3 regions of the Paenibacillus sp. CFBP 13594 genome follow, and region 1 is predicted to be linked to each of the others. Evidence: a T-box and tRNA genes for the amino acid it is inferred to sense, from the RefSeq annotation. Region 1 holds a T-box; the other regions hold tRNA genes.

Region 1 (4,435 bases):
CCGATATCCTCGGTGTAACTGAGAAAACGGAAGATCTCACCAAAGCCCGGAAGTTCCTTGTCGAGTAGCGAGGATACCGCTTCGTAGGTTGTATCTCGGGGTGCAATCCCTGTTCCCCCGCTGAGCAGCACGGCTTCGATATCATCACGAACAGCTGCATCTTGCAGGATGCTTCGAATGTTCTCCGTTTCATCTGGAGTGATGATGTATTCAACAATCTGATAACCCGCTTCACTCAGAAGCTGGTGCATGAGCTGGCCACTGGTATCGGTGTCTTTGGTGCGTGTGTCCGACACTGTAACAATCATGCACGATACCGTGGTCGGAGCTTCCTGGCGATGTTGTTCCACTGAATTAGTCATGAAACTTCCTCCTTCAATCAACATGTCCTCATAGCATAGACCATCCGTTAGAATCAGGCAATGTACTGGGGAAGAGTTGAACCTTATTGCACAACGAATGCGGGATGGTGTACACTCGCTAGATATAGATAGATCAGGTAACAAGAAGGACAATCAGAGAGGTGTATACGCATGAATGAAACGATTTTAAAAGAACAATCCATACCTGTATATATACTGTCAGGTTTTTTGGGGAGTGGCAAAACAACACTGCTTGTTCAGTTGATCGAACATTGGCAACAGCAGGGTTTGCGTCCCGCAGTGGTCATGAATGAGTTAGGCGAAGTCAATCTGGATGGTCAGATTGTGGATTCCACCGTTCCAATGACAGAGATGTTAGGTGGCTGCATCTGTTGTACCGTACGTGGTGACTTGGGATTGCAACTTGCTGATCTCGTTCAAGAGGAATCACCGGATGTGATCGTTATTGAAGCAACCGGTGCGGCAAATCCAATGGAGATTCTGGATGCGGTAACGGAAACCTCGCTCTACATGCGACTGGAACTGAAAAGTCTCATTACCGTTGTGGATGCGGCACATCTATCTGGTTTGTATCAGGAGCAGAAGGGGCAGACCTTTAAACTGATGCAGGAGCAGATTCGCTGTGCGTCTGTGCTTCTCTTGAACAAAACGGATCGGGTGAGCGCACAGGAACTGAAGGATCTGGAACAGCTTTTGGCAAAATGGAATGGCTTCGCACCTGTAATCCCTACAGTCAAATGTGAGGTGGAGATGGATCTGTTGCTTCGCAGTGGGGCAGACGTGCATGTACGTGATTCAGCTTCTGAAGCAGGTAAGCCAGCTCACCAAGAGCATCATGTGCATACGGAAACCTGTGGTACACATGGCTGCAATCATGGACATGAACATACTGATCATACAGTCCAAGGCGATGATACGAATACTGACGCATCCCATAGCCCTGTCCATGCCCACAGTCACGAGCATTCCGCTCCTCATGCATCACACGAACATGTCATGGTATATACGCATTATTTCAGTCAACCGGTGAACAGCGAGGCGTTTGAACAATTTTTATCCGCATTGCCACGTGATGTGTATCGAGCAAAAGGCATTTTATCGTTTAGTGACACGGCGAGTCGCTTCTGGTTCCAGTATGCCTACCGTGAATCGGACTACATGAAGATCACACCTCAGGGAGATGTCCCTAATGTTGCTGTGTTTATAGGTGAACATTTTGACCAAACTGTCATTCGTGACCAATTACTGGAATTGGAAGCGATAAAGTAGGTTAGATGATTCAATATTCCTCCGAACTGGGTATTAAGATGCATAGCAAACTTTGCCTGGGAGGTAACTTTAAATGACACAACAACAATATCAACAATGTATCGATGCTTGCCTGGAGTGCATGAATGCATGCAACGTATGTTACATATCGAGTCTGAAAGAATATGATCTGGCAATGTTGCGTGATTGCATTCGTTTGAATCGGGAATGTGCGGAGATCTGCAGTTTTGCTGCACAAGCGATGACACGTGGAAGTGATTTCATTGCTGAAATATGCGAATTGTGTGTGAAAGCTTGTGAAGCTTGCGCCGCAGAGTGTGGCAAACACCACCATGATCACTGCCAAGCATGTGCAGAGGCTTGCCGCAGATGTGCAGAAGCTTGCCGATTGATGGCAGCAGTAGCGTAAATATTATTTCACTGGAATATATAATTAAAACAGATAATGACCGTTGTCCCCTAAGGGAAGGCAGTGAACACAAGCATCTGAGACGATGTGCCTATGTGTTGCCTTTCAGTAGGGGATTTTTAATGCAGGTTGCCAAGTCTGATCGTGGTATGTATAATGATGGCAATGAATTGAAATGAAGAATATCAATGATCGGGAGAGTAGCCAGATCCATACATGACAGCGAGCCGGGAGAGGTGGAAGCCGGTATGACATGACCTGAGTGAACCGCACCCGTGAGATGGTTATCCGAAAAGATGTACGTATCCCAATTGGGGATAGGCCAGATCTGTCTGAGGGTAACCCGGCTTGCGACCGTTATACGCATCGAGCGGAACAGGTTCTACGGGTATGCATGTTGATGCATATGAAGAGCAGCCTGTTCACCTAGAGTGGTACCGCGGGAACTGTTAAGTCAGCTCTCGTCTCTTATGTAGAGACGAGAGCTTTTTTGTGTTTATTTTTAGCCACTAATGAATGGATAAGGAGTGTTAGACATGTTGATGAAGCAGGCTGCGGCCGATATTGCCCCTTTAACGGGATTGAATGAACAAGAGGTTATGAGATTATTGGAAGTTCCACCACAAGCGGAGATGGGTGATGCAGCATTCCCTTGTTTTGCATTGGCGAAGTCATTAAAAAAAGCACCGGCAGTCATTGCCACTGAGCTCGCAACGGGATTACAGGCATCTGGAATTGAAGCGACTCCCGCCGGGCCGTATGTAAATATCCGTTTCAATCGGGAGAAGCTCGCGCCGAATCTGCTGAAAGAACTGGGGAATGCGGCATTTGGTAAGCTTCAGCTTGGTCAAGGTTCGCGTGTTGTGATTGATATGTCTTCCCCTAACATCGCAAAACCCTTCGGAATCGGACATTTGCGTTCTACTGTAATCGGTGCAGCACTGTATCGGTTGTATAACGAAGCAGGTTATACCTCCGTAAGTGTGAATCATCTGGGAGACTGGGGAACCCAGTTTGGCAAGCAGATCGCAGCATACAAACGGTGGGGCAATGATGAAGCGCTGCAGGCAGACCCGATCCGTACTTCTCTGGAGCTGTACGTGCGCTTCCACGATGAGGCGGAGAACGATCCTTCACTGGAGATTGAGGCACGCGAGTGGTTCCGCAAGCTGGAGCAAGGAGATGATGAGGCACAGCGGTTATGGGCATTCTTTGTGGAAGTGAGCATGAAGGAATTCAACCGGATGTATGAACGTCTGAATGTACAGTTCGACCATACGCTGGGAGAGAGCTTTTACAATGACAAGATGGGCGCAGTGGTTGAAGAACTCAAGACAAAAGGTTTACTTGAAGAGAGTGACGGAGCACTCGTGGTACGCTTAGAGGATGAGAACATGCCCCCGTGTCTGATTATCAAAAAAGATGGAACAACGATCTATCCTACACGGGATTTGGCTACGGCGGTTTATCGTCATGAGGTGATGAAGGCAGATCGGTTGTTATACGTGGTCGGAGGCGAGCAGAAGTTACATTTCCGTCAGGTATTTGCGGTCCTATCCCGGATGGGTCATGAATGGTCTGCGAAGTGTGAACATATCCCGTTTGGCCTAATGCGTTTTGAGGGACGGAAAATGTCTACCCGCCGCGGTAAAGTTGTCTTTTTGCAGGAAGTGTTGGATGAGGCAGTTGCTCGTGCTTTGCAGATTATTCAGGAGAAAAACCCGAATCTGGAGAACCCTCAGAAGGTGGCTGAGGCTGTTGGTGTAGGTGCCATTGTCTTCGGTGATCTGCGGAATAATCGGTTAAACGATGTGGACTTCTCCCTGGAAGATGCCGTGAGTTTTGAAGGGGAGACCGGACCTTATGTGCAATACACCCATGCTCGGATTCAAAGTGTGCTTGCCAAGGCAGAAGAGGCGATCCGTATGGGAAATGAAAACCCATTGACTAAACCCAACCTTGCGGAAGGTGAGAATAACACAGAAACCACTTCATCCCTTATCGGAGATACCTCATGGGCATTGCTGAAACTGCTTGGTGATTATCCCGAGTATCTGGAAAAAGCAATTCATCGGAATGAGCCTTCGGTCATTGCCAAATATACAATAGATGTCGCTCAAGCGTTCAACCGCTTCTATCACGCCGAACGGATTGCGGATGCGTCATCTGATGTAAGATCCTTCCGGGTGGCATTGGCCAAACGGACTGCCGAACGACTCGCGTACAGTTTACATTTGCTAGGTGTGCAGGCCCCGGAACGGATGTGATCCCAATGACATGGAGTACACGTGGTATTTTCAAGAAGTCGGATCAAGCTACACCAGACTCATCAGTCCGAGGTATATTGCTTCAACAAGTGAGCAAGCGATTAGGT
Region 2 (4,435 bases), on a different contig from region 1:
CTGTTTTCCGGCCTTCAGGCCAAACGCTACATTTTCGTATACGGTCATATGCGGCCATAATGCAAAATCCTGAAACACCATGCCCAGATTACGCTTGTGTGTTGGTATATCAATCCGCTTCGCCGCAGAGTAGATACACTGACCATCTGCACGAATCTCCCCCGCGTCCGGCTGTTCCAGCCCGGCCAACATGCGGAGCAGTGTTGTTTTGCCACAGCCTGATGGACCGAGCAGTGTCGTGAACTTTCCATGTTCAAGCGTTAGATCTGTCGGCAGCAGTGCGGGTGTTTGATTAAATGATTTTTGAATTCCTGTCATCTCTAATTTCATAAGCATCCCTGCCTGTCTTCTGTTACTTGATCTCTTGCACTGTTCTCAGTCTAACGTCCGCTTTCGCGAGTTGTATGTCTTGTATGTAAAATTGGAATTAACTTTTTAGATGAATTCTGTTGATGTTCATAGATTAAATCTATAGTAGGTGAACTAAATTAATTTTCATGTTTTCGCTTCGATTACAGCACCATCTTCCGATCGCTGTTATCCCCAGATTTCTTATACTCCCTTTTTAAAGGGAGAAATCCGGGGATAAAGGCGAACGCTTCGCTTCTTCAGATTGGTTCTGTACTCTCCGTCTTTATGAAAAACATTAGATCATCTTATATATTGGGGTTAGTAGAAGTGAGAGGAGTGCTGGGACATTGAATCTGATCAAATTGCAAATTGTTGAGCTGATCGACAAGCATCATCACATGACAAGCGTGGCCGAATTACTGGGGATCAAACAACCCACCGTTACATTTCATATGAAGTCATTGGAGGAAGAGATGGGCGTGCGATTATTCGAATCACGCAGTGGCAAGACCTTTCTAACTGAGGCCGGACAAGCCCTGCTCCACTATTCCGTCAAAATCAATGCTCTAACCCAAGAGGCAAGGCGGGTAGTGAAAGAATATGACAGTCTCTATCGGGGCACCCTGCACATTGGGGCAAGCTATGTACCGGCTACATATCTGTTGCCCAGCATACTCAACACCTTTTCTCAGGAGTTCCCGGGCATTCGTATCGTCCTATCCGTCAAACCATCACCTGTTATTCGCGAGATGTTAATTCGGCATCAGATTGATCTGGGGGTGATCTCTTCCGAGCCATTTGTTGGACCCGCCCTGCAAGCTGAGACGCTGTGTGAAGACGACTTAGTATTGATCTGTTCTCCACAACATGGGTTGGCCCAGAAGGATGCATTAACACCTGATCATATCGCGCAGATTCCTTTTGCCTTACATGGCAATGAATCCAGTACTCGACGGTTAACCAATCAATGGCTTGCGCAACATGACATTCGTTTGAGGAGTACCGTGGAGATGGATTCCCTGGAAGCGATCAAACAGCTCGTGTTAATCGGGGGGCATGTCTCATTCATGTCTCGGATGGCGGTACAGTGGGAGGAACAGCACGGGCTCATTCAAGTTCTTCCCATTCCCGGAGAGCAAGCGCCGCGCCATATCTATACGGTACATAACAAGGACCGCCACCCTTCCGTTCAGGTAAACCGCTTCAAAGAAGTGCTTCGAAAGGTGAGTCACGGCTCCCCCATTTTCCATGGCAGATTGCCCTGATCCGCTATAAACTATCGTTTACCATTCATCAAATCTATGCAGGATTAACGCAATGTGCGCTCCCCTTTAATCGCTTTCATATATTCGGGCGATAAAGTGAGTCTGTACGTTAATCCAGATTAGGAGAGTGATTGGTTTTGAAAAAGTGGAAAAAGGTAACCGCCTCATTGATGCTGAGCATCGTAACATTGGGAAGTGGAATGACATTTCTGGGAGCACCCCAGGCTTCAGCTGCTGCCAATGCCGTTCCTGCTTATGAAGTAAAGTTTCTGGCCAAGCCGGAACTTGTATTGAATATAGATGGGACACCACGCAGTGAAGTGATTCAGACACTCGGCCTGAGTTCCACGCCAAGAAACATTAACGTAGAGTACTTCGACACCAATGCTCTCGGATTGGATCAACAAGGATGGAACGTTCGTTTTCGCAAAAAGGATGACAAAAATAACTACGAATTGACTTATAAAAAACGCTACCCTGTAATCAATGGCGACATCAACGCAGCGCTTACCCTGGCTAACCAAGAAGGATTCAACATATCAGATGATAACTACGAGGCTGAGATTGATTGGGGATACGGCAAACAGACACTGAGCTTCTCCAACACCAAAAAAGTCGATACCAAAGCGACAGGTGTTCAACTTCCTTCCCAGCAAGATGCCCTGAACATGTTACTGGACAAGCTTCCGGGCAAATTGAAGAACTGGTCTGCTTCCAACTGGGGTAAACAACAACTGACTCAATCCCGTGCATATGGCCCAATCACATTCCAACGTTATGAAGGTACATGGAATGGTCAAGAGCTTACACTCGAAGTATGGCCAATCCGTGACGCAGCAGGTACAGGTATTGAGAATATCGTAGAGGTTTCTTTCAAAACCGATGATACTGTAGCCGTATCCGGTCTGCGTACTCAACTGCTGCAATTGCTGGAGAACAAAAACTGGCTGATTCCGGCCGATGGCTTGAAGACACAGACTATTTTGGAAAGATACTAATCGCTGGCTCTAATTAAAAAGACAAGTTCCTCTTCCTGCGGATATCGTAGGAGAGGGACTTGTCTTTTTTTGTGTAGAGAACGAATTAAAATCAGTTAATTAAGTAATTCTACGTTTATCAACAGTTAAGATTTTTGCTTATCTATTTCATCTGTTCAACTCGAGTTGACTACTCACATTAAACTCTGGTTTTCTGAAAATCACCTCTTCTTATAGGTGAAAACAAAAAAGCCCTTGCTATAAGCAAAGGCTCTTCTATATGTTACTAGGAAGCGGGTGATGGGAATCGAACCCACGCTATTAGCTTGGAAGGCTAAAGTTCTACCATTGAACTACACCCGCAAATAAAAAAAATCGGGATGACACGATTTGAACATGCGACCCCCTGGTCCCAAACCAGGTGCTCTACCAAGCTGAGCTACATCCCGATACTTATGAGAATAATGGCGCGCCCTGAGAGATTCGAACTCCCGGCCTTTTGATTCGTAGTCAAACGCTCTATCCAGCTGAGCTAAGGGCGCAAAATATTGGAGCGGAAGACGGGAATCGAACCCGCGACCCTCGCCTTGGCAAGGCGATGCTCTACCGCTGAGCCACTTCCGCAAAACATATGGTGCGGTCGAGAGGACTCGAACCTCCACGGGGGGTTAGCCCACACGGACCTGAACCGTGCGCGTCTGCCAATTCCGCCACGACCGCAAAATATAATGGTGAGTCATGAAGGGCTCGAACCTTCGACACCCTGATTAAAAGTCAGGTGCTCTACCAACTGAGCTAATGACTCGTAATGAAATGGCTGGGGATATAGGATTTGAACCTATGCATGACGGAGTCAAAGTCCGTTGCCTTACCGCTTGGCTAATCCCCATTAAAAAATCATGGGGCGATCGAGGGGAATTGAACCCCCGAATGCCGGATCCACAAACCGGTGCGTTAACCACTTCGCCACGACCGCCATAGAGTAAGCCATTCATCCACTAAGAGAATCTTAGTATTACCAATTTAACTTGTAATATACATTCTATCACAAATTCATATGTAAATACTAAAAATGGTGCCGGCGAGAGGACTTGAACCCCCAACCTACTGATTACAAGTCAGTTGCTCTACCAGTTGAGCTACACCGGCACGGTGTATATTTTATTAAAAATGGCGGAACCGACGGGATTCGAACCCGCGATCTCCTGCGTGACAGGCAGGCATGTTAGGCCAACTACACCACGGTTCCATAGTACTTTCTCAAGGAAAGTATAATTGCGGGGGCAGGATTTGAACCTGCGGCCTTCGGGTTATGAGCCCGACGAGCTACCGGGCTGCTCCACCCCGCGTCGTTATAAAGTTATATGGTGGAGGCTGAGGGGATCGAACCCCCGACCCTCTGCTTGTAAGGCAGATGCTCTCCCAGCTGAGCTAAGCCTCCATAATATGACCCGTAGGGGATTCGAACCCCTGTTACCTCCGTGAAAGGGAGGTGTCTTAACCCCTTGACCAACGGGCCTTGCTAAAAAATTATCTGGCGGAGAGAGAGGGATTCGAACCCTCGAGACGCTTGTGACGCCTACACGATTTCCAATCGTGCTCCTTCGGCCAGCTCGGACACCTCTCCATATGGCTCCCCGAACAGGGCTCGAACCTGTGACAACTCGATTAACAGTCGAGTGCTCTACCAACTGAGCTATCAGGGAATGGTGGAGCCAAGCGGGATCGAACCGCTGACCTCCTGCTTGCAAGGCAGGCGCTCTCCCAGCTGAGCTATGGCCCCATACTCTGTGTATTTCTTGTTGTGGTCTTGCTATGGGCCCTGGTGGACTCGAACCACCG
Region 3 (4,435 bases), on a different contig from region 1:
TTTATTTTCCAATCGTAACGTTGCAGTTTTGCTAGCCTTCTTCCTTTTCACTTCATGGGTATGGTCCTCTCCCGATCTCTATGTCTGTATCAGCTGTGTTGGTATAAGGACTCCATATAGTTCAAAGAGCGTTTGGCATACTCATACGGGTTATGAATCGCAGGGTCCTGCTCTCCTTCAAGCATCGCCCAGCCATCGTATCCCCGTGTGATCAGTTCTTGCAGAATTGGTGCAAAATCAATGCATCCATCCCCTGGTACGGTGAATACGCCTCTACGAATACAACCGACAAAGTCAGACTGCTCCGCGCGTGCTTCATCCAGCACATGAGGGCGGATATCTTTCAGATGGATATAGGCAATCCGATCATAATGTTTGCGCAGCAGTTCCAGCGGATTGGCTCCGCCATAGTAGGCATGACCTGTATCATAGAGCAGATATACGAGAGAAGGGTCCGTCAACTCCATCAGTCGATCAATCTCATCCGGTTGCTCGACCACTGTGCCTCCATGATGATGGTACGTAAGCTTCAACCCGTGTTCATGGGCGATAGCTCCTGCTTCGTTCAACCCTTCAGCAAGGATATGCCATTCCGATCCGCTGAGTCTAAGCACTTCTTTTTCATGCGGAGTTCGTCTTGGATCAAAATGAAGTGACCCGCCTACCTCCGCCGTACTGATCACCTTACTGCCCATGGATTGCAGAAACTCCGCATGTCTGCGATAACTGTCCAGCTCGGACTGACGATACGCCGGATCGGAGAACAGTACGGATTTCCACTGGGAGACCAGATTGATATTCCTTTTACTCAATTCCTCACGCAATATAGCAGGATCGGTAGGATATTTACGTCCCATCTCTGTGCCTGTCAGCCCAAGACGCTGAATGTCATCCAGAATCTGTGCACACGTTGTCGCATCACCATGCTCCTTCACATCTTCACCGACCCAATTGATCGGATGAATCCCAAGCTGGAATGGCAGCTTGCTCATTGCTCCACGTCTCCTTTGTCGTTCAACATTGTGGTTCACTATATTAACCCGGATTAAATCGGTCTTGCTTTGGCACGGTTGGCTTGCATGGTGTGATGAGCATGAACTACCTTCTCCTCGGCAGATACTTCTGGCACACCTACATTCCACCATGACTCGTATCCACCTGCGTTGGTTCCAGGCACGACCGGAATCTCAATCAACGTACTCACTGTTTCGTTCTTCGCATCTCGGAGTGCTTGTTCCAGCTGTTCTGCTGTCTCCGCTCTATAGGATTTGGCTCCCATGCTTCGGGCGTGAGCTGCAAAGTCCATTGGCATGTAATCCCCGGTCAGTCGTCCACTCTCGGATTCCCGATAACGGAACTCATTGCCGAACCCGTCACTACCATGTTCCCGCTGCAAATTATGAATACATTGGAATCCATTGTTGTTGAATAATAAAACAGTCATCTTCTTCTGTTCCTGCAAACTGGTCACAAACTCCGAATGCAGCATCAGATAACTGCCATCTCCTACCATGGCGTACACTTCACGATCCGGCTCGGCAAGTGCTGCTCCGAACGCTCCACTTACCTCGTACCCCATACAGGAGAACCCATACTCCATGTGATACGTCTTTGGTTCAGCCGCACGCCACAGACGATGTAGATCACCCGGCAGACTGCCTGCCGCACACACTATGACGGAAGATGGATCAATGGTCCGGTTAACGATGCCAACTGCTGTAGTCTGTGCCAGCCCTGCTTCATGTTGAGCTGCATACAGCCGATCCACTTCTGCATTCCATTCAGCGCGGAGATCAGCAACTTCGGATGGGCCATATGCACTTCGGTATTGTCTTTCCTGCAATTCCTTCTGCAAAGCCTGCAATCCTTCGCGAGCATCTGCCAGAATGGCTTCTCCGCCTAACTTGGCGGCATCCATACTGTTCAGGTTGATGTTGATGAATGACGCTTCTGGATGTTGAAAAGCAGAGCGGGACGCCGTCGTGAAATCCGAGAACCGCGTTCCGACGCCGATCACAACGTCTGCTTCTCTCGCCAGCCTATTGGCTGCCAGAGAGCCGGTAACCCCGATGGCCCCCACATTCAGTGGGTGGTCCCAAGAGACTGCGCTCTTGCCCGCCTGCGTCTCGGCGATCGGAATGCCAAATGCCTCGGCGAACCCCACGAGTTGAACGGACGCCTCAGAGTACAACACACCGCCGCCTGCAACGAGAAGCGGCTTTCTGCCACGGGCAATCTGCTCCGTTGCCCGTTCAATGGCTGCCTGTACCGGGGGGCGACGATCCAGATAATGTACTTTGCGGGCAAAGAACGATTCTGGATAATCGTACGCCTCTGCCTGCACATCCTGCGGCAATGCGAGCGTTACTGCTCCCGTCTCTGCTGGATCGGTTAGCACACGCATCGCCTGTGTAACAGCAATCATCAGCTGTTCGGGACGAACAATGCGATCCCAGTACTTGCTGACGGCTTTGAATGGATCAGTGGCTGAGATTGTATAATCACTGCTCACTTCCAACTGCTGAAGTACCGGGTCTGGTTCCCGTGTAGCAAAGTTATCTCCTGGAAGCAATAAAACCGGAATCCGGTTCACCGTTGCAGTAGCTGCCGCTGTTATCATATTCAAAGCACCAGGTCCAATGGATGTTGTACATGCATAGATCTGTTTACGGTTCTTCTGCTTGGCATAAGCCGCTGCCGTATGCACCATGCCTTGTTCGTTCTTGCCTTGCATATACGTCAGGCTTCCCGGACTGCGCTCCAGCGCTTCTCCAATGCCTGTTACATTGCCATGTCCAAAAATACCGATGATTCCCTTCACAAACTTGGTTTCCACCCCGTCAACCGAGATATATTGCTGATCCAAGTATCGAAGCAGTGCCTGAGCCATCGTCAGTCGAATTGTTTTCATGAATTTGATCGCCGTCCTTTCCTTTACGGGTTAAGCGCTTAATCTACGTTAAGTTTAAGCGCCTTACCCCTAAAGGTTAAGCGCTTAATTGATATGGTATTACAGGTTAATGATTTACGCAAGCTATTTTTGTAAGCGTTTTTATGAAATATTGTAAAAAAAGATATTCTTGTGTTCGAACATGTGTTAGACCTTCTCTATTTGAACACTTCCACAATGACTAAGAACAGACTTAAAAGAGAGGGAATATTATCGTGAGGATGGAATACTTGATGGTACATGCTAATCAGCCATATAATCCGTGATCTTCATATACAATCATGATCAATATGCCTGTGAATGCAAAAAAAAGAAAGAGACGGTGAATACCATCTCTTTCTTTATCAATATATAAGCGGGTGATGGGAATCGAACCCACGCTATTAGCTTGGAAGGCTAAAGTTCTACCATTGAACTACACCCGCATAACAACAATCGGGATGACACGATTTGAACATGCGACCCCCTGGTCCCAAACCAGGTGCTCTACCAAGCTGAGCTACATCCCGTTATCTATACCGGCGAGAGGACTCGAACCTCCACGGTTTCCCACTCGATTTTGAGTCGAGCGCGTCTGCCATTCCGCCACGCCGGCAAAATATGAAGTTATAATGGCGCGCCCTGAGAGATTCGAACTCCCGGCCTTTTGATTCGTAGTCAAACGCTCTATCCAGCTGAGCTAAGGGCGCAAAATATTGGAGCGGAAGACGGGAATCGAACCCGCGACCCTCGCCTTGGCAAGGCGATGCTCTACCGCTGAGCCACTTCCGCAAATAAGGGATGCGCGTGGAGGGACTTGAACCCCCACGTCAAAGACGCTAGATCCTAAGTCTAGTGCGTCTGCCAATTCCGCCACACGCGCATATAATGGTGAGTCATGAAGGGCTCGAACCTTCGACACCCTGATTAAAAGTCAGGTGCTCTACCAACTGAGCTAATGACTCATAGAAAACTGGTGGAGGATGATGGATTCGAACCACCGAACCCGTACGGGAGCAGATTTACAGTCTGATGCGTTTGGCCGCTTCGCTAATCCTCCAGGATTACATGGTGCCGGCGAGAGGACTTGAACCCCCAACCTACTGATTACAAGTCAGTTGCTCTACCAGTTGAGCTACACCGGCGTATTACATGGTGTTATAAATGGTGGCTCGGGACGGAATCGAACCGCCGACACGAGGATTTTCAGTCCTCTGCTCTACCGACTGAGCTACCGAGCCTTACTACATTAAAAAAAATGGCGGAACCGACGGGATTCGAACCCGCGATCTCCTGCGTGACAGGCAGGCATGTTAGGCCAACTACACCACGGTTCCAGATCACTTTCTCAAAGGAAAGTATAATTGCGGGGGCAGGATTTGAACCTGCGGCCTTCGGGTTATGAGCCCGACGAGCTACCGGGCTGCTCCACCCCGCGTCGTTATAAAGTTATATGGTGGAGGCTGAGGGGATCGAACCCCCGACCCTCTGCTTGTAAGGCAGATG

Evidence for each region. A T-box is a leader RNA that pairs with one kind of tRNA and senses whether it is charged. The one in region 1 lies ahead of argS (arginine--tRNA ligase), so its partner is inferred to be a tRNA-Arg.
Region 2: it has a tRNA-Arg gene. The T-box ahead of argS (arginine--tRNA ligase) is inferred to sense a tRNA for this amino acid. The anticodon was not compared.
Region 3: it has a tRNA-Arg gene. The T-box ahead of argS (arginine--tRNA ligase) is inferred to sense a tRNA for this amino acid. The anticodon was not compared.

What each region holds. Positions count from the first base shown of each region.
Region 1 covers NZ_JACYVQ010000002.1:333,690-338,124, reverse strand. Annotated here, with positions in the region: gene IFU39_RS08950 (MogA/MoaB family molybdenum cofactor biosynthesis protein) at 1-362, opposite strand, end outside; gene IFU39_RS08945 (CobW family GTP-binding protein) at 534-1,652, shown strand; gene IFU39_RS08940 (four-helix bundle copper-binding protein) at 1,726-2,061, shown strand; T-box leader at 2,241-2,533, shown strand; gene argS (arginine--tRNA ligase) at 2,598-4,328, shown strand; gene IFU39_RS08930 (ATP-binding cassette domain-containing protein) at 4,334-4,435, shown strand, end outside.
Region 2 covers NZ_JACYVQ010000009.1:263,557-267,991, forward strand. Annotated here, with positions in the region: gene IFU39_RS25705 (ABC transporter ATP-binding protein) at 1-330, opposite strand, end outside; gene IFU39_RS25710 (LysR family transcriptional regulator) at 699-1,616, shown strand; gene IFU39_RS25715 (CYTH domain-containing protein) at 1,754-2,614, shown strand; tRNA gene IFU39_RS25720 (tRNA-Gly) at 2,886-2,956, opposite strand; tRNA gene IFU39_RS25725 (tRNA-Pro) at 2,969-3,042, opposite strand; tRNA gene IFU39_RS25730 (tRNA-Arg) at 3,059-3,135, opposite strand; tRNA gene IFU39_RS25735 (tRNA-Gly) at 3,143-3,217, opposite strand; tRNA gene IFU39_RS25740 (tRNA-Leu) at 3,226-3,313, opposite strand; tRNA gene IFU39_RS25745 (tRNA-Lys) at 3,323-3,398, opposite strand; tRNA gene IFU39_RS25750 (tRNA-Gln) at 3,408-3,482, opposite strand; tRNA gene IFU39_RS25755 (tRNA-His) at 3,494-3,569, opposite strand; tRNA gene IFU39_RS25760 (tRNA-Thr) at 3,667-3,742, opposite strand; tRNA gene IFU39_RS25765 (tRNA-Asp) at 3,765-3,842, opposite strand; tRNA gene IFU39_RS25770 (tRNA-Met) at 3,869-3,942, opposite strand; tRNA gene IFU39_RS25775 (tRNA-Val) at 3,959-4,034, opposite strand; tRNA gene IFU39_RS25780 (tRNA-Glu) at 4,041-4,112, opposite strand; tRNA gene IFU39_RS25785 (tRNA-Ser) at 4,129-4,220, opposite strand; tRNA gene IFU39_RS25790 (tRNA-Asn) at 4,224-4,299, opposite strand; tRNA gene IFU39_RS25795 (tRNA-Ala) at 4,301-4,376, opposite strand; tRNA gene IFU39_RS25800 (tRNA-Ile) at 4,410-4,435, opposite strand, start outside.
Region 3 covers NZ_JACYVQ010000021.1:28,867-33,301, forward strand. Annotated here, with positions in the region: gene iolE (myo-inosose-2 dehydratase) at 90-992, opposite strand; gene iolD (3D-(3,5/4)-trihydroxycyclohexane-1,2-dione acylhydrolase (decyclizing)) at 1,046-2,911, opposite strand; tRNA gene IFU39_RS31905 (tRNA-Gly) at 3,305-3,375, opposite strand; tRNA gene IFU39_RS31910 (tRNA-Pro) at 3,386-3,459, opposite strand; tRNA gene IFU39_RS31915 (tRNA-Leu) at 3,467-3,545, opposite strand; tRNA gene IFU39_RS31920 (tRNA-Arg) at 3,563-3,639, opposite strand; tRNA gene IFU39_RS31925 (tRNA-Gly) at 3,647-3,721, opposite strand; tRNA gene IFU39_RS31930 (tRNA-Leu) at 3,732-3,812, opposite strand; tRNA gene IFU39_RS31935 (tRNA-Lys) at 3,819-3,894, opposite strand; tRNA gene IFU39_RS31940 (tRNA-Tyr) at 3,904-3,989, opposite strand; tRNA gene IFU39_RS31945 (tRNA-Thr) at 3,999-4,074, opposite strand; tRNA gene IFU39_RS31950 (tRNA-Phe) at 4,095-4,170, opposite strand; tRNA gene IFU39_RS31955 (tRNA-Asp) at 4,189-4,266, opposite strand; tRNA gene IFU39_RS31960 (tRNA-Met) at 4,294-4,367, opposite strand; tRNA gene IFU39_RS31965 (tRNA-Val) at 4,384-4,435, opposite strand, start outside.